DNA from 3 places in the Rhodococcus sp. B7740 genome. Region 3 is predicted to be linked to each of the others. Evidence: riboswitches for the same ligand, from Rfam matches in the RefSeq annotation. Region 3 holds a riboswitch; each other region holds the start of a gene.

The links. Region 3 has a riboswitch for S-adenosylmethionine ahead of NY08_RS08635 (bifunctional o-acetylhomoserine/o-acetylserine sulfhydrylase). Riboswitches for the same ligand answer to the same signal wherever they lie in the genome.
Region 1: linked by a shared signal. The riboswitch ahead of NY08_RS20890 (aminotransferase class V-fold PLP-dependent enzyme) and the one ahead of NY08_RS08635 (bifunctional o-acetylhomoserine/o-acetylserine sulfhydrylase) in region 3 are both predicted to bind S-adenosylmethionine.
Region 2: linked by a shared signal. The riboswitch ahead of NY08_RS21580 (ABC transporter substrate-binding protein) and the one ahead of NY08_RS08635 (bifunctional o-acetylhomoserine/o-acetylserine sulfhydrylase) in region 3 are both predicted to bind S-adenosylmethionine.

Annotation. Positions count from the first base shown of each region.
Region 1 is NZ_CP010797.1:4,492,300-4,500,219, forward strand. It holds gene NY08_RS20885 (Pls/PosA family non-ribosomal peptide synthetase) at 1-2,146, opposite strand, end outside; SAM riboswitch class IV at 2,359-2,474, shown strand; gene NY08_RS20890 (aminotransferase class V-fold PLP-dependent enzyme) at 2,529-3,860, shown strand; gene NY08_RS20895 (hypothetical protein) at 4,016-4,516, shown strand; gene NY08_RS20900 (YbaK/EbsC family protein) at 4,537-5,010, opposite strand; gene alc (allantoicase) at 5,155-6,138, opposite strand; gene NY08_RS20910 (membrane protein) at 6,143-7,147, opposite strand; gene NY08_RS20915 (TetR/AcrR family transcriptional regulator) at 7,200-7,844, shown strand; gene NY08_RS20920 (DUF6480 family protein) at 7,873-7,920, shown strand, end outside.
Region 2 is NZ_CP010797.1:4,622,878-4,630,797, reverse strand. It holds gene NY08_RS21595 (dipeptide ABC transporter ATP-binding protein) at 1-673, opposite strand, end outside; gene NY08_RS21590 (ABC transporter permease) at 670-1,563, opposite strand; gene NY08_RS21585 (ABC transporter permease) at 1,556-2,536, opposite strand; gene NY08_RS21580 (ABC transporter substrate-binding protein) at 2,541-4,157, opposite strand; SAM riboswitch class I at 4,382-4,475, opposite strand; gene NY08_RS21575 (hypothetical protein) at 4,580-5,329, opposite strand; gene NY08_RS25320 (HNH endonuclease signature motif containing protein) at 5,465-7,360, shown strand; gene NY08_RS21560 (TfoX/Sxy family protein) at 7,522-7,860, shown strand.
Region 3 is NZ_CP010797.1:1,867,648-1,875,567, forward strand. It holds gene NY08_RS08620 (response regulator transcription factor) at 1-385, opposite strand, end outside; gene NY08_RS08625 (ABC transporter substrate-binding protein) at 558-1,601, shown strand; gene NY08_RS08630 (MFS transporter) at 1,614-2,753, opposite strand; SAM riboswitch class IV at 3,088-3,210, shown strand; gene NY08_RS08635 (bifunctional o-acetylhomoserine/o-acetylserine sulfhydrylase) at 3,383-4,732, shown strand; gene metX (homoserine O-acetyltransferase MetX) at 4,726-5,874, shown strand; gene NY08_RS08645 (DUF3017 domain-containing protein) at 5,890-6,207, opposite strand; gene NY08_RS08650 (bifunctional methylenetetrahydrofolate dehydrogenase/methenyltetrahydrofolate cyclohydrolase) at 6,219-7,076, opposite strand; gene NY08_RS08655 (pentapeptide repeat-containing protein) at 7,133-7,741, opposite strand; gene NY08_RS08660 (tRNA (cytidine(34)-2'-O)-methyltransferase) at 7,775-7,920, shown strand, end outside.

The DNA.
Region 1 (7,920 bases), 2.6 Mb from region 3:
GTGCGCCCGACAGGTTCGACGCACCACTGGCATCGGTCAATCTCGTTGCGGCCCAAAGCCTGATGTGCATACTCCCGCCGCGCTCGTACGCGCCCGGTTTCAGCCCGGCCAACAGGATGCGCGATCCGATCACCGAGATCGCCATGCGGCCGACCGGGGTGATGAACAGGACGAATGCCAGGAGCACCCACCACCAGGACAGCGTCGGAGCCCAGGGCACGTCGCCGAACCAGGACATGACGTTGAACAGCAGTCCGAGCCAGGTGACCCACTGCAATCCGGTCAGGGTGGTCAACGGAACGGTTGCAGCGATCTGCGCCCATTGCGCGGTGCGCGAGGTCGGGGCGACTTCACGGGGAACGGCCTCGACGACCGGCTTCAGGTCGTCGAGATACTGCGCCAGCGAACCCAGCCGCGGGTGGTCGTAGAGCTGCGCGACGGTGATCTCGGGGAACCGCTCGCGCAGCGCCGTCACCAATTGCGCGGCCGACAGCGAACCGCCACCGTTGGCGAAAAAATCGGCGTTCTCGTCCGCGATCTGCGCGCCGAGGATGTTGGTCCACAGTTCGGCCACCCACCCCGCCGTGCCGCCGAGCGAGGAGGCACCCGCCATGCCGGGCAGGGGCCACGGCAGGGCATTGCGGTCGACCTTGCCCGAGGTACGCGTTGGCATCTCGTCGACCAACGCCAGGCGCGGAACCAGCGCCGCAGGCAACTGTTCGGCGAGCAACTCGCGAGCGGCTTCGAGATCGAAATCGGGGTTGGTGCTCGCGAGATACCCGACGAGCACCGAGTTACCGGCAGCCGTCTTGCGGATGGCGGCCGCCGCACCGCCGACGCCCGGAAGTGCTTGCAGCGCATTGTCTATCTCGCCGAGCTCGATGCGTCGACCGCCGAGCTTGACCTGGTCGTCGGCGCGACCCTGGAACAACAGACCTTCGAGCTCCAGCTTGACCAGATCGCCGCTGCGATACGCCCGTTCCCACCCGAGGGACGGCATGGGCGCGTACTTCTCGGCGTCCTTGGCCGGGTCGAGATACCGAGCGAGTCCGACGCCCCCGATGACCAGCTCGCCGACTTCGCCGACCTGCACCGGGGTGCCGGAGCCGTCGACGACAGCGAGGTCCCAGCCGTCGAGGGGGAGCCCGATCCGGACCGGACCCTTGCCGTCCATGATCGCCGCACAGGCGACGACCGTCGCCTCGGTGGGGCCGTAGGTGTTCCAGACCTCACGGCCCTCGACGGCGAGGCGCTCGGCCAACTCCGGCGGGCAGGCTTCGCCGCCGAAGATGAGCAGCCGCACCGCTTCCAGAGCCACCGCGGGCCACAGCGACGCCAGCGTCGGGACCGTCGAGACGACACTGATGTCGCGGGAGACGAGCCACGGGCCGAGGTCGAAGCCGGACCGCACCAGAGACCTGGGCGCGGGAACCAGACACGCGCCGTGCCGCCACGCCAGCCACATCTCCTCGCACGACGCGTCGAACGCCACCGACAATCCGGCCAGCACTCGGTCGCCCGGACCGAGCGGATCCTTCTGCAGGAACATGCGGGCCTCGGCGTCGACGAACGCCGCTGCGTTGCGATGACTGACGGCAACGCCCTTGGGAGTGCCCGTCGAACCCGAGGTGAAGATGACCCACGCGTCGTCCTGCGGGGTGGGCGGTCCGGCATTGTGTTCGGTGAGGTCGTGCTGAGGAACGTCCTGCTTGGGGGCAGTACCGGCGGCGATTCCGCCCGCGGTGACGATGGCCGTCACCTGCGCCTCGCCGAAGACCAACTCGGCCCTCTCCTCGGGGTCGTCCGCGTCCACCGGCACGTAGGCAGCACCGACCGCGAGGATCGACAGGATCGCGACGTAGAGGGAGAACGAACCCGACGGCATGCGGATTCCGACGCGATCGCCGCGCCTGACACCGGCGTTGGCGAGCCACTGAGCGCCCTCGGCGATATCGTCCAACAACTCGGAGTAACTGACCGACACGGCACCGTCGTCGATCGCGGGGGCGTCGGGGAAACGATGTGCCGTGTCGCGGAGGATGTCGATGAGCGTCCGGGCGGGTGGAGCCTGCGGCGAGCGAAGAAACGCCGCCGGGGCAGGTGCTGTGTCCGCGCTCGAACCCGGCAGATCGTTCTCTCGATGCACAGACAACCGGGCGTCCTTCTCGTTCGTTGCAAGTAACTCTGCGTTGGCAAGTGATTCTGTGGTGCTGGCGAGCAGCAGCGCCGTTGGTTATCTCACGTTCTGTTTGCCAGCAGGTGAACGAGCGCGCCTTCCCACCGCGGGAATCCTACTGCGGCGCAGGGGCGAGTCCCGGCTTGACAAAACGGCAGCGAGTTTGCGAGTGTCTCTCCCACGGTCACGAGTACCAGCATCAAGCCCCGGCTAGCTGGTCGGCAACCCTCCTCCGCGGTGGGGTGCTCCGGGTGACGACCAGGCTGATGCCGGAAAACCGGCGCGGCAAGCGCGGACTCGTTCACCACGTCCTTCGGTTGCGGGTCCCTCGAACGTGAGGGCTTGATCTGTCATGACATCTGTACTCTCCCGCCCCTGTGCTCCTTTTGCCCCTGTTTCGGGCACGGATCTACAGGTGCCGCTGGTCCACGGCGGCACATGCACTTACGCGAACTTCGATTACGCCGCCAGCGCGCCGGCCCTGGACGCGGTGACCGATCGGATCGCCGAACTGCTGCCGTTCTACTCGAGCGTGCATCGGGGTGCCGGCTACGCCTCACGGGTCTCGACGGCGGCGTACGAGAAGGCTCGGGTGACGGTCGCTGATTTCGTTGGTGCGCACAGTGATTCGGTGGTGGTGTTCACACGGAACACCACCGACTCGCTGAACCTGCTGGCCGCCTGCGTGCCGGGCGATACCGTGGTACTCGACATCGAACACCACGCGAACCTGCTCCCGTGGCGCGATCGACGAGTGGTGGTGGCGGCGTCGACCCTCGCCGAGACCATCACGCGGCTCGACGTGGAGCTCGCCGCGAAACCTGCTGCACTACTGGCGATCACGGGCGCATCGAACGTCACCGGTGAGGTACTTCCCATCGCGGAACTCGCAGCACTGGCGCATCGGCACGGCGCACGCATCGCGGTGGACGGTGCCCAGCTGGTTCCGCATCGGCGGGTCGACATCGCCGCACTCGGCGTGGACTACCTCGCGTTCTCCGGCCACAAGCTCTACGCCCCGTTCGGCGCGGGAGTGCTTGTGGGCACACGTGATTGGCTCGACGCCGGTGAGCCGCACCTGGCCGGCGGCGGCGCGGTGCGCAGCGTGAGCATCGACAACACCGACTGGGCCCCGGCACCGCAGCGGCACGAGGCGGGCACGCCCAACGTGCTCGGGGTCGCCGCTCTCGCCGCGGCCTGCGAGGCCATCGCCGGATTCGACGGTGCCGAGCTGCAGGCGCACGAGCAGGAATTGTCGTCCCGACTGCGGCGCGGCCTGACGGATCTGGACGGCGTCGAGCAGCTCCGGGTCTGGGCCGACGCGCCCGACAGTGTCGGCATCGTCACCTTCACCGTTGCCGGACGCGATCCCGGTGAGGTGGCCGCGTACCTGTCCGCCGAACACGGAATCGGCGTGCGCGACGGCAAGTTCTGCGCACACCCCCTGCTGAGCCGGCTGGGGCACGCGGCCGGAGCGGTTCGAGCCAGCATCGGCCTCGGCAGCTCGTCGGCCGATGTGGACCGACTCGTCGACGCTCTCGCCGCCCTGGTCGAGTCGGGACCGAACTGGCACTACGCGGAGGATGCCGGCTGGTGGAACCCCGTACCCGACCCGCGACCCTTCCCCGAGCTGGCCGACGGGGCCGCCGGGGTTGGATCCCCATGCAGCCCCGCAGGCCGTTAGCATGGCGTCATGACCGTGAGTGTCGTGTGGACGGGCAACCGTCACTGGAGCAACAGATACGTGGATCTGTGCCGCACTGCGTCCGGGTCGTGTTCGAGTTCGGCTCCGCTCCGACCGAATGCGTTCACCGACTTCCAGAAACAGGACCACCACTCATGTCGCACAACTTCACCCGTGTCGCCGTCGAATTCTCTGCAGGTTGGACCGAACTGACCCTGCCGTCGGACGGTGACGTAGTCCGGATCCAGGCCTCCGACCTGCGCGAATCCCAGCAACACCGGGCCCGGGTGCGGGCCGAGGCAATCGAGCGCGGCGAATCTGCCGTCAGCGCAGCAGTGTTTCTCGACCTCGAGGTCCACATCGCAACCGATGCGCGGACTGCACGTCGGGAATTCGCCGCACTGGACGCGCCGACCAGCCCGGCGTCCATCCGCTACGTCGGAACACCGGCGGGCCTGGCCAGTTTGATCTCCGATGTCACCGCGGCCGATGTGGCCGACGGCGTGACGTTGACGGTGCCAGGCGATGTCGCTCGCCAGTCGGTACTGATCAACAACGCAGTGTTGCCGCTGCTCGAATCGCGCGGCACCCGACTCGACATCGACGTCGTCGACTCGGTCCTCGGCGCACCGATCGCCCCGACACTCGCGTCCTGAGCCCCGACAGCGGGGCAGGGTCAGGTGACGTCGATCGCCAGACCCGCGGTGATGCGCACCAACTCGGTGAACGTGGACCGAAAGATCGTGTTGGTGTGACCGGCGGCCGCCCACACCTCGGCGTACCAGGCCAGATCCTGGTCGACGAACGTGTCCAGATTGGTGGGGTGGCCGACCGGTGCGATGCCCCCGATCGGCTGCCCGGTTGCGTGCTTGGCCGTGTCCAGGGGCGCGCGCATCAACGTCCCGCCCAGACGCTCACCGGTGTGCTCGAGATGAACGTTGTGGGCACCGGAAACCAGTAGCAGTACCGGCTCGTCGTCGAGCAGAAACACCATCGACTTCACGATCGCACCCACTTCGACGCCCAGCGCCGCGGCAGCATCGGCGGCGGTGTGCGTGCCCTCAGGGCTGTTGACCACCACACCGTGATGGCCGCGAGAGATCAGAGTGTCGGCAACATGGGCTGCATTCGGATGAAGTAGCCGGGTCATGTGCCAACCCTATTGCCCCGCGACCGTTTACGCAGATGCTTGCTTATCCGGTCGTTCCGCAGGCTCCACTCCCGCCCTACTGGGTCGTTCCCGCAGGCTCCACTCCCGCCCTACTGGGTCGTTCCTGCAGGCTCCACTCCCGCCCTACTGGGTCGTTCCTGCAGGCTCCACTCCCGCGAGATCACCGAACAGTCTCAATCGCGCCATCCCGCCGTCGGGGAAGATGTCCATGCGCACCTCGGAGACCGGGGTGTCGTGGGTGAGCACGAAGCGATGCCGGGTGTCGGGCTGCAGCGTCGTACGTGGCAACAGTTCGATCCACTCGCCGTCGCCGAGCCGGCCACGCAGAGACGCCGCACCGGGCGCGTTTCCGAGGAAGCAGGTGGTGTCGAGTTCGGCCAGAGAGATGAGCCCGGTGCCGGCGAGCTGCACCTGAACCCAGTCGTTCGCCTCGTTGCGTCGACGCGAGGTCTCCCAGCCTTCACCCATCGACCGTGGGGGTCCGGGGAAGAGCAGGTTGTTGGGCGAGCTGTAGAACATGTTCGAGCATGCCGAGACGTACGCGCCGTTCTCGAGTGCAGCCAGGTCCACCGGCCCGGCAGCGAGAAATTTCGGGTCGGGCTTGCCGCGGCCGAGCACCCGCAACCGCGCCACTCCGCCATCGGGATAGATCGACAGCTTCACGTGCGTCCACCGAGCATCGGAGGCGACGGTGAACCTGTTCTCGCTGTCGCCGTCGACCGAGCTGCGCGGGACGATCGTGGTCCACTCCGTCTGGGTGTGAAGCTCCTCCGGTGACGGAAAGCCGTCGACCTCGGCGGCCTCGATCGAGATCTCCGGCGGATAGTTTCCGGTGAACCACGCGGTGTCGACGACGACCGCCGAGACGACACCCGGCGCTCCGAGACGAACGATGGCCTCGTCGTAGCCGGCCTCGCGTCGGCGTCGTGTCTCCCACCCGTCGTAGATCTGGCCCTTGTGTCCGAACGTCGCCGTCGAGTAGTCGGCTTTTCCGGGCCGGACGAGATTCTCCTTCTCCGCGAACGTCTCGTCGTTCGCCCACACGACTGCGCCTCCGAGTGTGCGGACGGCGAGATCGGGCAGTGGCAAGGGGAAGTTGGCGGTCATGGGATCACACTTTACTGGTCGCGCGTGCGGCCACCGGGTTGTGTGCGGACCGGCGACGCAGTGCTGCCGCGCCCATCAGCAGCGTGCCGATCACGATGTACAGAGCAAGTGCGAGTGCGGGTTGCCCCAGTCCGGTGCCGGAGAAGTACACGATGCTGCGCACGCCCTCGGTGCCGATGCCCGGGGTGATCCACCGACCGATGGAAGCGTAGAGCGAGGGCAGGACGTCTGCCCCGAAAGCGCCTCCCGCGCTTGGGTTTCCGAGAATCACGAACAGTACGATCGCGGCCGGAACCGCGGCGACCCCGATCAGTGCGCGCAGGCCCATGGTGAACAGGCCGGTGGCGAAGACCACGGCGGTGCCCAGTAGCGCGAGCGGAAACCAATGGCCGGCAAACGTTTCCAGGACATGGGTGGTGAGAAAGGCGCCGAGTGCGCCCGAGGTGACGGCGTAGGCAGCGAGAATTCCGACGTGCGAAAAGGTTTCGCGACGCGACTGTGGTGCCCCGATCAGCAGTCCGAATGCTGCCGCCAGCAGGTAGCCGCCGACGACCCAGCCGACCGAGAGGTAGAAGCCGGACAGCCCCCGGTTGTCGTGTACTCCCACCGGAATCTCGTCGCGGACCACGAACTGGCGACCCTGCGAGGCCTCGACCTCGGTGAAGATCGATTCGAGGGCGGTGGCCACGGAACTGCCTGCCGCGCTCGCGGTGATGAGGGTGTCCGTTCCGTCGGCACCGAGGACGTACGCCCCGAGAATGTCGCGGTCGCGGAGCAGTGAACGGACCTCTGCGGTATCGGCTGCGGTGCGTGCCGCGAGCGGGGTGCCGTCGATGGCGTCGAGGCGGTCGGCGGTCTGTTGGTCCAGTCCCTCGGGGAGGCCGGGCTCGGTCACCACCGCGATGGGGATCGCGTGCGGCGTCGGCTGATGGAAGGCCGAGACGTAGCTGAGGATGAAGCCGAGCTGAAGTACCAGCACCGCGGCAGCGAGCAGTGACATCTTGCGCATGGGTGACTCCTGAATCTTGTCGATACCCGAGGTATTCAATACTCTAGGTATCGTGAATGCGGAGGAGCAAGAAAAGTGGGGGCCGACACAGGATCGGCGACGACCCCAACGCACCGACGTTCGGGACCGACTGCTCGCCGCGGCAGCCGACGAATTCACCGAACGTGGCTATGCCGCAGCGAAACTCACCGATATCGCCGACAGAGCCGGCTTCACCAAGGGAGCCGTCTACTCCAATTTCGAGTCCAAGCAAGCGCTGTTCGCCGAACTGCTCGCCCGCCGTTCCCTCGACCTCGCCGCCCGCGTACTGGCCCACGTATCCGATCTGGACTCCGGTGCAGCGGCAGGAGCGGGCGGCGGCGAAATAGCGTCCTGGGTGGTGGCCGAACCCCGGTGGCCCCTGCTGACCGTCGAATTCGGCATCCTCGCCGGACGCGACCCTGCCGTCGCCGAGCGCTACCGCACCGACCGTCGCGCGCTGCGCGGGGAGCTCGAACGCCTCATCGCCGAGCACGCAGGGCGGTGGGGAGTCGGCAAGAACTTCGATGCGCGACGCCTCGCGACGTCACTGGCGGCATTGATCTCCGGATTGGCCGTCGAACATTCGGTGGATCCGGAGGAGATCGACGAGGGAGTCATCGCCGACGCGGTGTCGGAACTGTTCGCGGGAGCGATAGCCAGGACACATCTCGATTGAGCGAGACCGCACCGGGTAACCGCAGAAGATGAATGCCCAGAATCCAGACCCCGACGTCACCACAGGACTCGAAGCG
Region 2 (7,920 bases), 2.6 Mb from region 3:
TCATGACGATGAGGCGGTCGGCTCTGTCCGCAGCCACGCCCAGGTCGTGGGTGATCAGCAGGACCGCGGCACCGGTCTCGGCGATCCTGGTGTCGAGATGGTCCAGGATGCGACGCTGGACGGTGACGTCGAGGGCGCTGGTCGGCTCGTCGGCGATCACCAGTTCCGGGCGGCACGCGAGAGCGATTCCGATCAATACGCGCTGACGCTGCCCACCGGACAGGTCCTGCGGATACTGCCGCGCCCGCACCTCGGGGTTGTCCAGCCCGGCTTCGGTGAGGATCCGAATCGCCTCGATCTTCGCGGAGCGGCGATCGGCCAGACCGTGCACCCGCAGCACCTCGGCAACCTGGTCGCCGACGCGAACAACCGGGTTCAGCGAAGTGGTCGGATCCTGCGGGACGAGCCCGATGTGGCGGCCGCGCAACCGGTTCAGCGTCTTGTCCGACGCCGTATCGAGCCTTTGCCCGTCGAACGTCACCGATCCGCCCACGATGCGTCCGGAACCCGAGAGCAGGCCGATGAGGGCGTGCGCAGTCGTCGACTTTCCGGAGCCCGATTCACCGACCACGGCCACCACTTCACCGCGGTCGACGGTGAACCCGATGCCGGAGACGGCGGTCGTCTCACCGTAATTGACGTGCAGATTCTCTACTTCGAGAATGGGGCTCATCGCGATCGCCTCTCGAGTGCATGCCCGAGGCGGTGCGCGGACACGACGACAGCCACGATCACCAATCCCGGCAATGTGGTCATCCACCATGCGGTGGCCAGGAAGTTGCGGCCCTCGGAAATCAGCGATCCCCACTCCGGGGTGGGCGGAGCAGCACCGAAACCGAGGAAGCTGAGCGCCGATACCGCGAGAACCGCCATACCGAATTCGACTGCAGCGAGAGCGATCACAGGGCCGTACGAGTTTCTGAGGATGTGCCTGCGGAAGACATCGAACCACCGCACACCCGAGGCGTACGCCGCTTCGACGTACAGCGATCTGCGCACCCGCAGTACCTCCGAGCGCATCACTCGGGCGAAGTTGGCTATCAGCGTGACTCCGACGGCGATAGCGACGTTCACGGTGCCGAAGCCCAGTGCGGTCACCAGCGCCAACGAAAGCAACAACGTCGGAATCGACAGCAGGACATCGACGATTCGCATCAGCACCGCGTCCACGATTCCGCCGACGGCGCCCGAGACCAGACCGATGATCGAGCCGACCACCAGTGCGATACCGACCGCCAACAGCGTTGCCGTCAGCGACAGTCCGGAACCGTGGACCACTCGGGTGAAGACGTCACGGCCGATGTTGTCGGTGCCGAACCAGTGCGACGCGCTGGGTGCCTGGAGCTTGTCGGCCGGCGTGCCGACCAGCGGGTCGCCGCTGGCGAACACGGACGGGAACAGCGCGAACCCGAGAGCCGACAACAGCACGATCACGGAGGCACCGAGCCAGATGTGTTTCACCACGTCTCGCAGACCTCGTCGCCGCGTGGGTACCGGTGCTGCTTCGCTTGCCTCGGGACTCGTCGAATGGACGGCAGGTTCACGAATCAGGATGTCAGACATGAGCTTTCTCCGGTTCTGCACTGGCCTGCGCGGGCCGGTATTCGCGCACGATGCGCGGATCGATCAGCGGATAGAGCAGGTCGACTGCGAGATTGACCAGGACGAAGACCAGCGAAGTGAGAACGACGATGCCCTGCACCACCGGAATGTCCTGCGCCAGCACCGACGTCTGGGTCAGACGTCCCACTCCTGCACGCGAGAAGACCGTCTCGACCACTACCGATCCGGCCAGCAGGGTGCCGACCAGGACCCCGGCAATCGTGAAGGCGGGGATCGAGGACAGTCGCAGAACGTGTCGAGTTTGCACCCGCAGGCGTGAGACCCCCTTGGCACGAGCCACATCGACGAACGGCTGCTTCCACGTGGTGGCCATGCTGGTGGCCAGAACCTGGGCGATCACAGCGCCGGTCGGTAGAGCGAGCGTCACGGCAGGTAGCACCAACGACGCTGCGCCTGCGTCACCGAATGCGGGGAACCAGCGAAGTCGGAACGAGAACAGTTGCAGCAGCAGCAGTCCTACCCAGAACGTCGGCACGGCCACCCCGAGCGGTGGGAGGGCGAGCAACAGGTTCTTCAGCCATGCGATCTGGGTGTACGTGGCGGTGTAGGCCACCGCGGATCCGAACACGACCGCCAGCACCAGGGCAGTGGCCGCCAGACCGAGTGTGCTGGGCACCGCGTCGAGGATGGCCGTCGTCACCGGTTGGCCGGTGGCAATGGACAATCCGAAGTCGCCCTGCACGGACCCGACCAGTGAATGCCAATACTGCACCAGCACCGGCTGATCCAGGCCGTAGCGAGCCTGCAGTTCGGCGATGGCCGCAGCGTCCGCCGGCGTGCCCGATCCGGCCGAGTCGACGGCAAGACTGACCGGGTCCGAGGGAAGGAGGAAGAGAACGATGAACGAGATGGTGAAGGCGGCCCACAGCACCGCAAGTGCCTGCAGTACTCGCTGCCCGATGTAGCGGATCACGGCGCTACTGCCCGCTCAGCCAGGTGTCGAAGAACTGCAGGCGGGCCGAGGCCTCGAACTTCAGATCCTGCACCGCCGAAGCCGCGCCGACGGCCTGCGAGAGCTCGATCGTGGGGATCCACAATCCGTTGTCGAGGATCTGTTCCTGCGCGGTTGCGAGAATCTCGTTGCGCGCTGCAACGTCCGTGGCCGAGAGCTGCTCCGTCAACGATGCATCCAGATCCGGAATCGGGCCGCGCGCATTGAGGTTGCGGCCGTCGACTGCGAACGAAGTGCGCAGAATGTCGCCGTCGGCGCGGGTGCTGTTGTAGTACGTGGAGTCGTAGTCCTTGGTGCCTTGCCGCGCCGTCGCCTCCGACGTGGACACCAGCTCGAGCTGTAGGTCGACGCCGACCGCGCGCAACTGCTGCTGGGTCAACTCCAGGATCGCCTGGTTGCCGGCGAACACGGCCGAATACATGACCTTGAAACTCAGCTTCTGTCCGTCGTTTTCGCGTATTCCGTCAGCACCGGGAACCCAGCCCGCGGCGTCGAGGAGCGACTTCGACTTCTCGGGATCGTAGGTGACATCTGCGAGTTCGACGTAGCCCGGGGTAGCACTGGCCAATGTGCTTGTGGCCGTTCGGAAGTCCGGTCCGAGGACCGTGTCGACGAGTTCCTGACGATTGATCGCCGGCACCAGAGCCGTCCGGACGGCGGGGTCCTGCAGCGCACCGCGAGTGACGTTGGGCTGAATGCCGAACGGAACGCCGGGGTTGGATGTCGTGAGGATCCGGCCACCGACCGCCTCGATCTGCGGCGCGTCCTGCGGCAGCGCGTCACTGACCGCGTCGAGCTGGTCGGAGGACAAACTGCCGGTACGTACACCCGACTCGGGCACGATGGTGAATTCGATGCGGTCCAGGTACGCCTCGCCCTCGTGGCCGAATACCGCAGAGCCCCAGTTGTATCCGGTTCGCTTGGCCAAGGTGACGGAGCGGTCCTGCTGGTAGTCCGCGTAGGTGAACGGTCCCGATCCGATGTTGGTACCCAAGCACCGCGACTCGGCCGACTGCGCCGACGTCGCAGTGGACTGGATTCCCAGCTGAGGTGTCGAACTCGCCTGGAGGAACTGCGCATTGGGTGCCGAGAACTCGATGCGGACCGTGAGCGGATCGACGACCGTGGCACCCTGATATCCGGTCAGGTAGCTGGCGGCCAGTGGCGCCTTGGCGGCACCGAGGGTTGCGGTGATGGCATCGAAATTGTCCTTGACGGCGGTGGCGTCGAGCGGGGTGCCGTCGCTGAACGTCACTCCGTCTTTCAGCTGGAAGGTGAACGACCTCGCGTCGGGACTCACTTCCCAGCTCTCGGCCAACCACGGTTCGATCTCGCCGGTCTCCGGATCTTGATCGGTGAGTGAGTCGACCACCTGTCGGGTGACATAGATCGTCTGATTGGTGCCGGACTGCGCGGGGTCGGAGCAGGTCGGGGCCCCGGACAGGCCGTAGCGCAGCGTGCCGCCCGGCTGGGCGGGGCCGGCATCGGCATTCGAGGTGGTGGCGCTACCAGCGCACCCGGCGAGCAGTGTGGCGGTGGCGGCGATTACTCCGGCCACCAAAAGAACAGGGCGAGTGGACACGTGGGTGTCTCCGGTATCTGGTCGATCGCACACGAACTCCCGCGTCCGAGCCACGTGTGCCCAGGAAGGAGGTCGTGCAGATGGTGAGGTGAGGTGTGGTGTCGAAAAGTACGGTGCCGAAATGTCAGCTAAGACAGGTCGAACCGTTCAGACGGCACAGATCCACATGGAGACGGCGGCAACCGTCGACGAAACCTGAGGCGACTCGGGTGTTCACGTAAATTCCTCCATCGGTCCCGGCGGTAGCACCCTCACCCGACGAGCGGGGGGTTGCTGCGACGTCATAGAGCCAGGTCTCTCGGTCGCTCTGGATGGTCCTACGTTTCAGATACTACGAGAGGGTCGGCGCAGTTGCCAACCGGGGTAGGAATTGCGCACGACGTGGGACTCGGAATGGACGGCGGCCGGAATCACCCCAACAGTCAGACGGCAACGGTCAATTCAGCGTCTTCGCTGCCGATAGGTTCCGAATCGATGTGTTGCTCTGACCTGTTCGATTCGTGATCGCACACGCGTCGCACCCAATAGCCGATTGTTTCGTCGGCCGCGGCGAACCGATCCAATACATCCACACACAGCCAAGTTGCGACCGAGAAATCCTGCTCCGCAGCATCCAGCCCGATCAGCGTCAACTCGTCGGCCACAGCAAGTAGCGCGTGGTCGACTTCGGAACCTGTGCGTTCGAGCCACGCCAACGCACGCCGCAGCAGCATCCAGTCGGATGCGAACACACGCTCGGTAGCCGATTGTCTGCACAGTTCCGCCGTCGCAGTGAGGGTCTCGACGACCGGTATGGACACTGCGCCGTCCAATTCGGCGAGCAGCCCTCTATCGGAGTCGATCAAGTCGGCCATATACCGCCAACGGGTGGGGAGGTCGAAGTCCTCGGACCACAATTCCGTCGTGCCGAATTGGAGTCGGGTGACCAATTCTCTCGGCGAACTGCACGAAGCGAAAAAGCGAAACGCGTCGTTCATCTCGATCATCCCCATTGGGTCACACGCAGCTGACGGACACCGGCTCGACACACGAGTGGCGGAGTTACTGACACGCAGCACGATCGTCACCGAAACCAGCGCCGCTGCTGTGGTCGTTAAGTCGGCCTTGACCGTTATTGAACGCCCTGACCAGCGCTGGCGCGACTCGGCGTTACGCAGAATCGACAACGTCACACTATCGATCCATCTGTTATGCGCCACATACCGATTCCAGGTTGGCGATTCTGCTCGGTTCGACCGTCTCGCAGCGTGCCCATGCGGAGAACGTGTGTTCGAAAGTGTGTCGGTGGGTCGCGATAGATTCTGTGCATGCTTTCGGGGGACGGCGGATCAGGGGTGGACGGCATCGAGACGGTGCCGCCCGCCCCTGAGGTGTCCGATCCCGACTTGTCTGTGTTGGTCGACCGGGTCGAGTCCGCGGTCGCGGAGTTGGCCGGGCAGGCGTCGGTGTCGTGGTCGAACGCGGACCGGCGCGCGGTGGTTCAGCGGATGGAAACGGCGACCAGGTCTCTGACGGCGCACTCGTACACCTGGCTCAATGAGCTGATCTCTCAGCACGGCCTCGATGTGTATCCGGGATCGGTGCCGTCGTCGGTGGCGTGGATGCTGCGGATCACCCCGCGAGCAGCCGGTGCTCGGGTGCGTCTGGCTGCCGAGTTGGGTGATCGCACCGCCCTCTCCGGGGAAGTCCTGCCGCCGTTGCTGCCGCACACTGCTGCTGCGTTGCGGGCGGGGCTGCTCGACGCCAAGCATGTGCAGATGATCCGCGAATTCTTCCGCCACCTGCCCCGAGACGTCGACCCGCAGACGCGCGAGCTCGCCGACGAACAACTGGCGGGCTACGCCTCGACCAGGCGACCCGACGACTTCGCACCGTTGGTGGCGCACCTGGATTCGATCCTCAACCCCGACGGCGACCACGACGAAGACGAGGACGAAGACGAAGACGGGAAGCCACCGAAACCACCGAAACGCAGGGATGCGTTCTTCTACCTCGGTGAGCAGGGTGCCGACGGAATGTCGGAAGGAAAATTCTGCGTCGACCCCGAACTACGGGCCTACCTCGAAGCCTTGTTCTCCAAAGCCGCGAAACCGGGCGTCAACAACCCCGCCGACCCCACATCGATCATCCACGACGAGACCGGCGGCAAGGACAGCACGAGTGACGGTGCGCGTCCCGATCCTGCAGCAGCCGAACCGGATTCGCCCACACCGAGTGGCGTCTGCGATACCGACACCCCACCGCCACCGGAGCCGGACGACCGTTCGACGAGCGATCAGGGACTGTGGAGCGATGCGGGACTGTGGAACGACGGTTCATTCGACGGCGACGATCCCTGCGACGGTGATGGCCGGTGCGGTGACGGCCTCGACTGTGGTTGCGGCACAGGGCACGACGACACCACAGAACCACAGGACACTGCTGAGCCCGGCGACACAACCGACCCGGACCTCGCAACCAATCCCGACGACGCCGTCGGATCCGACACCGACGACGCACCGGACACCGCACCGGACACCGCAGCACGCGACGCTGCCGCCGCGCGGGATATCCGCACCCAACGCGAACGCCAACACGACGCCCTCAAACTCGCGCTCCGGCACACCCTGGCTTCCGGGACACTCGGCACCCACCGAGGCCTACCCGTCACCGCCATCGTCACCATGACCCTCAAAGACCTCGAAGCCGGCTGCGGCTACGCCATGACCGCCACCGGATCACGGGTGTCGATCCGCGACGCCATCCGCATGGCCTCCCATGCCCACCACTACCTGACCATCTTCGACGACCACGGCCGAGCCCTGTACCTCGGCCGATCCAAACGCATCGCCTCCGCCGACCAACGCATCGTGCTCATCGCCCGCGACCGTGGCTGCAGCTTCCCCTCCTGCACCCGCCCCGCAACCTGGTGCCAAGCCCACCACCTCACCGACTGGAACACCGGCGGCCTCACCGACATCGACTCCCTCACCTTCGGCTGCGACATGCACCACGCACTCGTCGGTACCGGACCCGGCAAGTGGGCCACCACCAAAACCGGAGCAGGACACCGGTACCCGGGCCGCACCCTGTGGCACCCACCCGCCGGAATGGATCCCAAACGCCGAGGCCTGATCAATCACGCCCACCACCCCGAGGAAGTCCTCTACCCACCCGACCAGCACGACGATGCAGGCGACGAAGAACCACGACAACCCGCCTGACGATCCGAACCAGTCTCAGGGCACAGCACTGCCTCGAGGACACCGCTCTGCTTCTGCACAACCTGCTACCGACACAGCAGTCCACACACGGGGTGATTCGCGGTTGCGTCCGATGCGGAACGGGTCTTCGATGAGTGCAGCGACCACCGGGGAGGCAGCACATGCCGTACGACGAGCTACTCGCAGACCGCGTCCGCGCCACTCTCGCCGATGAAGCGAATCTGCGCGAGCAGAAGATGTTCGGTGGTCTGGCTTTCCTGGTACGAGACAAGATGGTGGTGTGTGTCGGCACAGGCAGCCGTGCGCTGCTGGTTCGTGTCGACGGTGTGCGCGAACCCGAATATCTCCAGCGGGAGGGAGCACACCACGCCGTGATGGGTCGAGACCGGTCGATGGGCCAAGGGTGGATCACCATCGACGCTGCATCGCTGACGATCGAAGCAGCACTGGAGTTCTGGGTCGCTGCAGCCCTGGAGCACAACGCCAACAGTGCGGACTGAACGCAAACTCCGGTCGTACAACGGGGGTCTATGCGGCTGCCAACAACAGGGTCACTGCCT
Region 3 (7,920 bases):
GTGGTTCGACGGCCACCGCACGCTCGGCACGCCGAACCAGGGCGTGTACGCGAGCGACCAGCTCGCGCATACTGAACGGCTTGCCCAGGTAGTCGTCCGCGCCGACGCCCAGGCCGACGAGCATGTCCGTCTCGTCGGACTTGGCCGTCAACATCAACACCGGCACCGGGCGGGACGCCTGAATCCGGCGGCACACTTCGAGCCCGTCGAACCCGGGCAGCATCAGATCGAGCACCACCACGTCGGGATCGATCCGGGCGCACGCGTCGACGGCGGACGGGCCGTCGGCGGCCGTGACGACCTCGTACCCTTCGCCGCGCAGCCGGGCGGCAACGGCCTCGGAGATCGTGGGCTCGTCGTCGACGACGAGAACTGTGCGGCTCATGAGAATCGACCCTAGAGGGCGCACGTGGAGGAGCCCGTCGGGAAATGTGGAGGTTCGGTGAAGGTTCGAGCAGCTCGTTTCTCGTCGCAGGGCCAGGCGGACTCAGTGGCGCGCTGAAATTAGGTTCGGCTACCCTTCCCGGCGTTAGCCAACCCTTACGAAAGGCGTCTCGATGCTCATCCGACCTCTTCACCGAACCTGGGCGGTGTGCGCGATTGCGCTGACCACCGCGGGAATGCTGACTGCGTGCTCGAGTTCCGCCGACGAGGCACCGCCGACGGCCGGTGGCGCGTCCGTTTCGGCGGCGTTCCCGGTGACGATCGAGCACGCGTTCGGTGAGACCGTCGTCCCGGACGAGCCCACTCGCGTCGTGGTGGCCGGGTACACCGAGCAGGACACGGTCCTGGCACTCGGCGTGATACCCGTCGGGGTCACCGAGTGGTACGGCAACCAGCCGTACGCCACCTGGCCGTGGGCCCAGGCAGCGTTGGGCGACGCACAGCCCGAGGTGCTCTCGAACGACGACGGATTCGAGACGGAGAAGATCGCCGCACTCGAGCCCGATCTGATCATCGCCACCAACGCGGGTCTCACGGCGGAGAGCTACAGCATGCTCAGCGACATCGCGCCGACGCTCGCACAGTCCGACGCATCGACTGCCTACTTCGAACCCTGGGAAATCCAGGCCGAGAAGATCGGCCGTGCACTCGGAAAGAAGTCCGAGATCGACGCATTGATCGAGGGCGTGAACCAGAAGTTCGTCGACGCTGCGGGCGCGCACCCCGAATTCGCCCGCAAGAAGGCGATCTTCCTCCAGAACGCGTTCTACGAGGGCAAGGCGATCGCGTACCAGGACGGGTTGAGCACGGACTTCCTGACGAAACTGGGCTTCGTCATCCCGGATGACATCGACGCGTACGTGCCTGCCGACGGCAGTGCGCAGGCGAGCATCCCGCTGGAGAACCTGTCGGTTCTGAACGCGGCCGACGTGTTGATCTGGGGAACCGAGGAGCCCGGCGACCGCGCACAGTTGGAGAAGGAAGCGGTGTACAACGCACTCGAGCCGGTGAAGGACGGCAACCTCGTGTTCACCGACGGTGTGACGGCAGGAGCGATCTACTTCACCAGCGTGCTCAGCCTGCCGTACGTGATCGACAAGCTCACCCCGGCACTGACCGAAGCTCTCGGGGGAACTGCCGCGACCATCACCGGCTGATCCGGCGCGACTCTACGCAGCCGAACGCTTGTCCATCCACATGGCGGTGGCCAGAACACCGAGACCGGCCACCGCCAGGCCCGAGCCGACAGCGGCGGGTGCCGTGTAGCCGAATCCGGCGGCGATCACGGCACCACCGACTGCCGCTCCGATGGCGTTGGCCAGGTTGAACGCGGCATGGTTGAGCGATGCGGCGAGCGTCTGGGCGTCCTCGGCCACGTCCATCAATCTCGTCTGCAGACCGGGTACCACCGAGGAGCCGGACGCACCGATGAGGAACACCAGCAGTAGCGCGGTGATCGGGTTGTGTGCGGCCACGACGAACACCGCAAGGAACACGGCAGTGGCGGCCAGGCCGACGAAGGTGCCCTTGAGCTGGTAACGGTCGGCGAGCCATCCGCCCGCGTAGTTTCCGGCGACCATTCCCAGGCCGTAGATCATCAGGGCGACCGGGACGAGTGCGCGGGCCAGACCGGCGACATCGGTCAGCGTCGACGCGATGTAGGTGTACACCGCGAACATGCCGCCGAATCCGACGATGCCCACGAACAGGGTCATCCACACCTGGCTGCGGCGCAGTGCGCCGAGCTCGGTGATGGGGCTGGTGGTCGGCATCGCGTCGAGTCGCGGCATCCACAGAACGAGCGCGGCGACGGTGAGGGCACCGATGACGGCCACGAGAGTGAACGCACTGCGCCATCCCAGCGCCTGCCCGATCCAGGTCGCCACCGGTACGCCGACGACGTTGGCGACCGAGAGTCCCATCATCACCATCGCCACGGCCTTGGCTCGTTTGCCGGGTTCGGCGAGGTGGGCAGCCACCAGAGCCGCAACACCGAAGTACGCACCGTGCGGCAGACCCGCAACGAATCGCGAGGCCACCAGCTCGTCGAAGCTCGGCGCGAACACGGTGCCGAGGTTTCCGAGGGTGAAGGCCACCATCAGCGCCAACAGCAACATCCGGCGCGGAACGCGGGCAGCCAGGGCTGCGATGGTCGGGGCACCGACGACCACACCGAGCGCGTACGCGGAGATCATGTGGCCGGCCGAGGGCTCGGAGATCCCCATCGTCGTCGCGATGTCCGGCAACAGACCCATCGACGCGAACTCCGTGGTGCCGATTCCGAAGCCGCCGATGGACAGAGCCAGCATCGCGAGCTTGCGGCGGGTGGAGTGCGGTCGGTGACTGACACTCAGGCCACTCGACACCTTGCCGCGCGCAGCGCTGACTCGGGCAAGAGCGGAATCGGTGACAGTCACAGCAATACAACCTTCGTGTGGAGATCGGGGGCAGAGGAAGCGTCCTGGAGTCGAGCCTGTGAAAGAAGGCCGACCGAAGCAGGAACGTAGCTCCGGTCAATTGTCTTCCCGAAGGTGTCCCGTTTTCGCGTCTACGAGCGGTGATAGTCCTCACCCGAGCATCTGCTCGAGTTCCGGCAGAGCCCTTGTTCCGGTGATGTGCCGTCACCCGCTAGGATATTCGCCAGGTCATGAGTGCCAGCATCGAGCCCCGGCTTGCTGGCCGGCAACCCTCCAACCGCGGTGGGGTGCCCCGGGTGAACGACCAGGCCGATCCGGTATGCGAGTGCCGTATCGACAAGCGCGGGTCCGCAGGAAGCGGACCCACTGAACCTTCGGCCCCCAGGGTCCGAAGCCTGTCAGGAGGTTCTCTCATGTGTTGCTGTACCGATACGCCCCGTAGCGCTCGACTTCTCGAGCTTCATTCGATATTCGAATCGTCTTAGACGGACTCGTCCAAAGAAAACGGAGTATCACCAGCCATGACCGATTCCACCCCCGACGTCGTCGACGCCACCGGAGCCCCCACCGAGGATCCGTTCACCGATCCTGCCGCCGACTGGAGCTTCGAGACCAAGCAGATTCACTCGGGCCAGACCCCGGACGGCACCACCAAGGCTCGTGCGTTGCCGATCTACCAGACCACCTCGTACACGTTCGACAACACCGATCACGCAGCTGCCCTGTTCGGCCTGGCAGAACCCGGCAACATCTACACCCGCATCATCAACCCGACGCAGGATGTCGTCGAGCAGCGCATCGCCGCCCTCGAAGGTGGAGTCGCGGCGTTGTTGCTCGCATCGGGTCAAGCCGCCGAGACGTTCGCGATCCTCAATCTCGCGGAGGCAGGCGACCACATCGTGTCGAGCCCGCGGCTCTACGGCGGCACGTACAACCTGTTCCACTACACGCTCCCCAAGCTGGGCATCACCGTCTCGTTCGTCGACGATCCCGACGATCTCGAGCAGTGGCGTGCCGCGATCACTCCGTCGACCAAGGCGTTCTACGGCGAGTCGATCTCGAACCCGAAGAACGACATTCTCGACATCCCGGGGATCTCGGCCGTGGCCCACGAGAACGGCATCCCGCTGATCGTGGACAACACGGTGGCGACGCCGTACCTGCTGCAGCCGTTGAAGCACGGGGCCGACATCGTGGTGCACTCCGCGACGAAGTATCTCGGCGGCCACGGAACCGCGATCGCGGGCGTCATCGTGGACGGCGGGACGTTCGATTGGACGCAGGGCCGTCATCCCAACTTCACCACCGCGGATCCGAGCTACCACGGCGTCGTGTTCGCCGATCTCGGTGCGCCCGCATTCGCGCTGAAGGCACGCGTTCAACTGTTGCGCGACATCGGTGCTGCGGTCTCTCCGTTCAACGCCTTCCTCATCAGCCAGGGCCTGGAAACGTTGAGCCTTCGGATCGAGCGGCACGTGGCGAACGCACAGAAGGTTGCCGCCTTCCTCGCCGGTCGCGACGACGTCGTCTCGATCAACTACGCCGGACTCGAATCCTCGCCGTGGTACCAGCGCGGGCAGGAGTTGTTGCCGAAGGGGCAGGGCGCGATCATCGCGTTCGAGCTGAAGGGAGGCGTTGACGCGGGCAAGAAGTTCGTCAACGCACTCACTCTCCACAGCCACGTCGCTAACATCGGTGACGTGCGCTCACTCGTCATCCATCCCGCTTCCACCACCCATTCCCAGCTGACTCCGGAAGAGCAGCTGGCGTCGGGTGTCACCCCCGGCCTGGTGCGTCTCGCCGTGGGCATCGAGGGAATCGACGACATCATCGCCGACCTCGAGGTCGGATTCAGCGCGGCGGCATCTTGAGCCACAGCTGCGACACAGGCGTTCGTCCGGAGGCGGTACTTCCGTCTCCGGACGGGCGGTTGGGAACCATCGACATCGGTGGTCTCGATCTCGAGAACGGCGCTCGAATCCCCCAGGTCACCGTTGCGGTGCAACGCTGGGGCGAACTCGCCACCGACCGCAGCAACGTCGTGCTCGTCGAGCACGCCCTGACCGGGGACTCGCATGTATCCGGTCCGCCGGATGCCGATCACGCTCTGCCCGGTTGGTGGAACGGAATGGTCGGTCCCGGCTGCCCCATCGACACCGACGAGTGGTGCGTCGTGGCGACGAACGTGCTCGGCGGCTGCGGCGGGACCACGGGCCCGAGCAGCATTTCTCCCGACGGCATGCCGTACGGATCTCGCTTCCCGGACATCTCCATCCGTGATCAGGTCGCTGCCGAGGCGGCCGTGGCCGACGTACTGGGAATCGAGCGGTTCGCAGCCGTCGTCGGCGGCTCGATGGGCGGGATGCGCACCCTCGAATGGATCGTTGGCCATCCCGACCGAGTGGCGGCCGCCTTGGTCCTGGCAGTCGGCGCCAGGGCAACTGCCGACCAGATCGGTACCCAGACGACACAGATCGCCGCGATCAAGGCCGATCCAGGATGGCTCGGCGGCAACTACCACGACACCGGCACCTCGCCGACCGCCGGACTCGGCATCGCGCGACGCATCGCGCACCTGACGTACCGGACCGAGAGCGAACTCGACAACAGGTTCGGGAACACACCGCAGAACGACGAAGACCCGTGGGCCGGCGGCAGATACTCCGCACAGAGCTACCTGGAGCATCAGGCTGCCAAACTCGTCAACCGGTTCGACGCGGCGACGTACGTACTGCTCAGTGAGGCAATGAACCGTCACGATGTGGGCCGTGGCCGCGGCGGAGTAGCCGAAGCTCTTGCGTCCACGCCGGTTCCGACGATCGTCGGCGGAGTCGACTCCGATCGCCTGTATCCGCTTCGCCTGCAGAAGGAGATCGCTCGCGAGCTCCCGCAGTGCCGCGGACTCGAAGTGATCCAGTCTCGCGACGGACACGACGGCTTCCTCACCGAGGCCGATTCGGTGGCGAAGCTGCTCGCCGAGACGATGGAGCTGGCCCGCCTCGGACGGCGCTGACACCGCCGGACAAGGTCAGTCGGTCCCCAGCGGATCGATCGACAGCGACAGAAAGACGATCGCTCCGCCGACGCAGCCCAGCGCCAGCACATCGAACACACGACTGCGCACTTGCAGTGTGCCGACTCGTGTTTCGGGCAGGCACAGCCGCAGGACAGCCGCCAGCAGTGCGGCGCATCCGAAGATGAATGCGCCGCGCCGCCAGCGATCGGCCAGCACCAGAATCAGCGCGGCGAGGACGACGACCGAGACTGCGACGATCGGTAGATTGCGCGTGACTGCAGCGCGAAATCCTGTGTCGAGCTCCCGCCGCGCATCCTCTGGATGGTTCACGTCCGGTTCGCTCAGCTCTCGGCAGCGAGGCGCTCGGCGCGCTCGACGACATTTGTGAGCAGGAAGGCCCGGGTCAGCGGGCCGACGCCGCCGGGGTTGGGCGACAGGAATCCGGCCACCTCTGCGACATCGCCTGCGACGTCGCCGCGCAGTCCGTCCTCGGTGCGGGTGACCCCGACGTCGAGCACCGCAGCACCCGCCTTGACCATGTCCGCAGTGATCAACCCGGGCACTCCGGCAGCAGCGATGACGATGTCCGCGCGTGAGACCTCGGCGGCCAGATCACGAGTTCCGGTGTGGCACAACGTCACTGTTGCGTTCTCGGAACGCCTCGTGAGCAACAGGCCGATGGGTCGCCCCACCGTCACTCCGCGGCCGATGACCACCGCGTGCGCACCGTCGAGAGCAACGTCGTAGCGGCGCAGCAGGTGCACGATCCCGCGAGGTGTACACGGCAGTGCGGCATCCTTGCCCAGTACCAGCCGTCCGAGATTGATCGGGTGCAGACCGTCGGCGTCCTTGTCCGGATCGATTCGCTCGAGCGCAGCGTTCTCGTCGAGATGCTTCGGCAAGGGCAGCTGGACGATGTAGCCGGTGCATTCGGGGTTGGCATTGAGTTCGTCGATGACGGCTTCGAGATCTGCCTGGGTGATGTCCGCGGGCAGATCGCGACGAATCGAGGTGATGCCGACCTTGGCGCAGTCGTTGTGCTTGCCCCGGACGTACGCGGCCGAACCCGGATCATCGCCCACCAGCACGGTCGCCAGACCTGGGGTGATGCCCTTCTCACGCAGCGTTGCCACGCGGGCGGTGAGATCGACGAATATCTCGTCACGGGTCGCTTTGCCATCGAGAATCGTTGCAGTCACCCGGTCATTGTTCCAGGTTCGGCGTCAGCAGCGGCGCACCGGTCCGATCACCACCGTCAACCCTCGACGACGAGCCCATGAGCTGCCGCATAGGCCACCGCCTGCATCAGTTCGATCTTCGCGTTGCGCACGCTCGCGCTCACCCACAGAGATGCGTCGGCAACGGCTCCACGAAGATCCGCCTCGTCGAACTTCGCATCGATTGCCCGGGCACCCGAGAAATCGACCGAGCGCACGGTTGCCTTCCGGAAGTCTGCGGACACGAGGTTCGCTTCCCGCATCCGGCACCCCGTCAGATCGAGGCCGCGAAGGTCCGCGTTGCCCAGCGATGCGAGGGTGAAGTCGACTTCGTCGTAGGTCGCTGGACGCATGCGACTGTCGACGAACACGGAGCCCATCATGGTCGAATGGCGAAAAGTGCTGTGCTGCAGATTGGTCCGAGTGAAAGTGCACGATCGAAATGCAGAGTTCGTATGAACCGATTCGGTCAGGTCGGTACCGGTGAAGTCGCATTCGGAGAACACCACCGAGTCGGTTCGGACGCCGCTCATGTCCGCGTCACGAAAGGTACATCGAACGAACTGCCTACCGGTCCACTCCTGCCCGTCGAGCCGCGTGTCGGAAAAATCCTCACCGATCGTCTGTTCGTCGTCCACCTGCCCCATACTTCCCGGGCTCGTGATGGCAGAGTGAACCGGGTGTTTCGACTCATGTTCTTCGAGCCCCGCATTCCACAGAACACCGGCAACGCAATACGCCTGGTCGCCGGGACCGGCTGCGAACTGCATCTGGTGGGCCCGCTCGGCTTCGACATGTCCGAGCCGAAACTCAAGCGGGCAGGCTT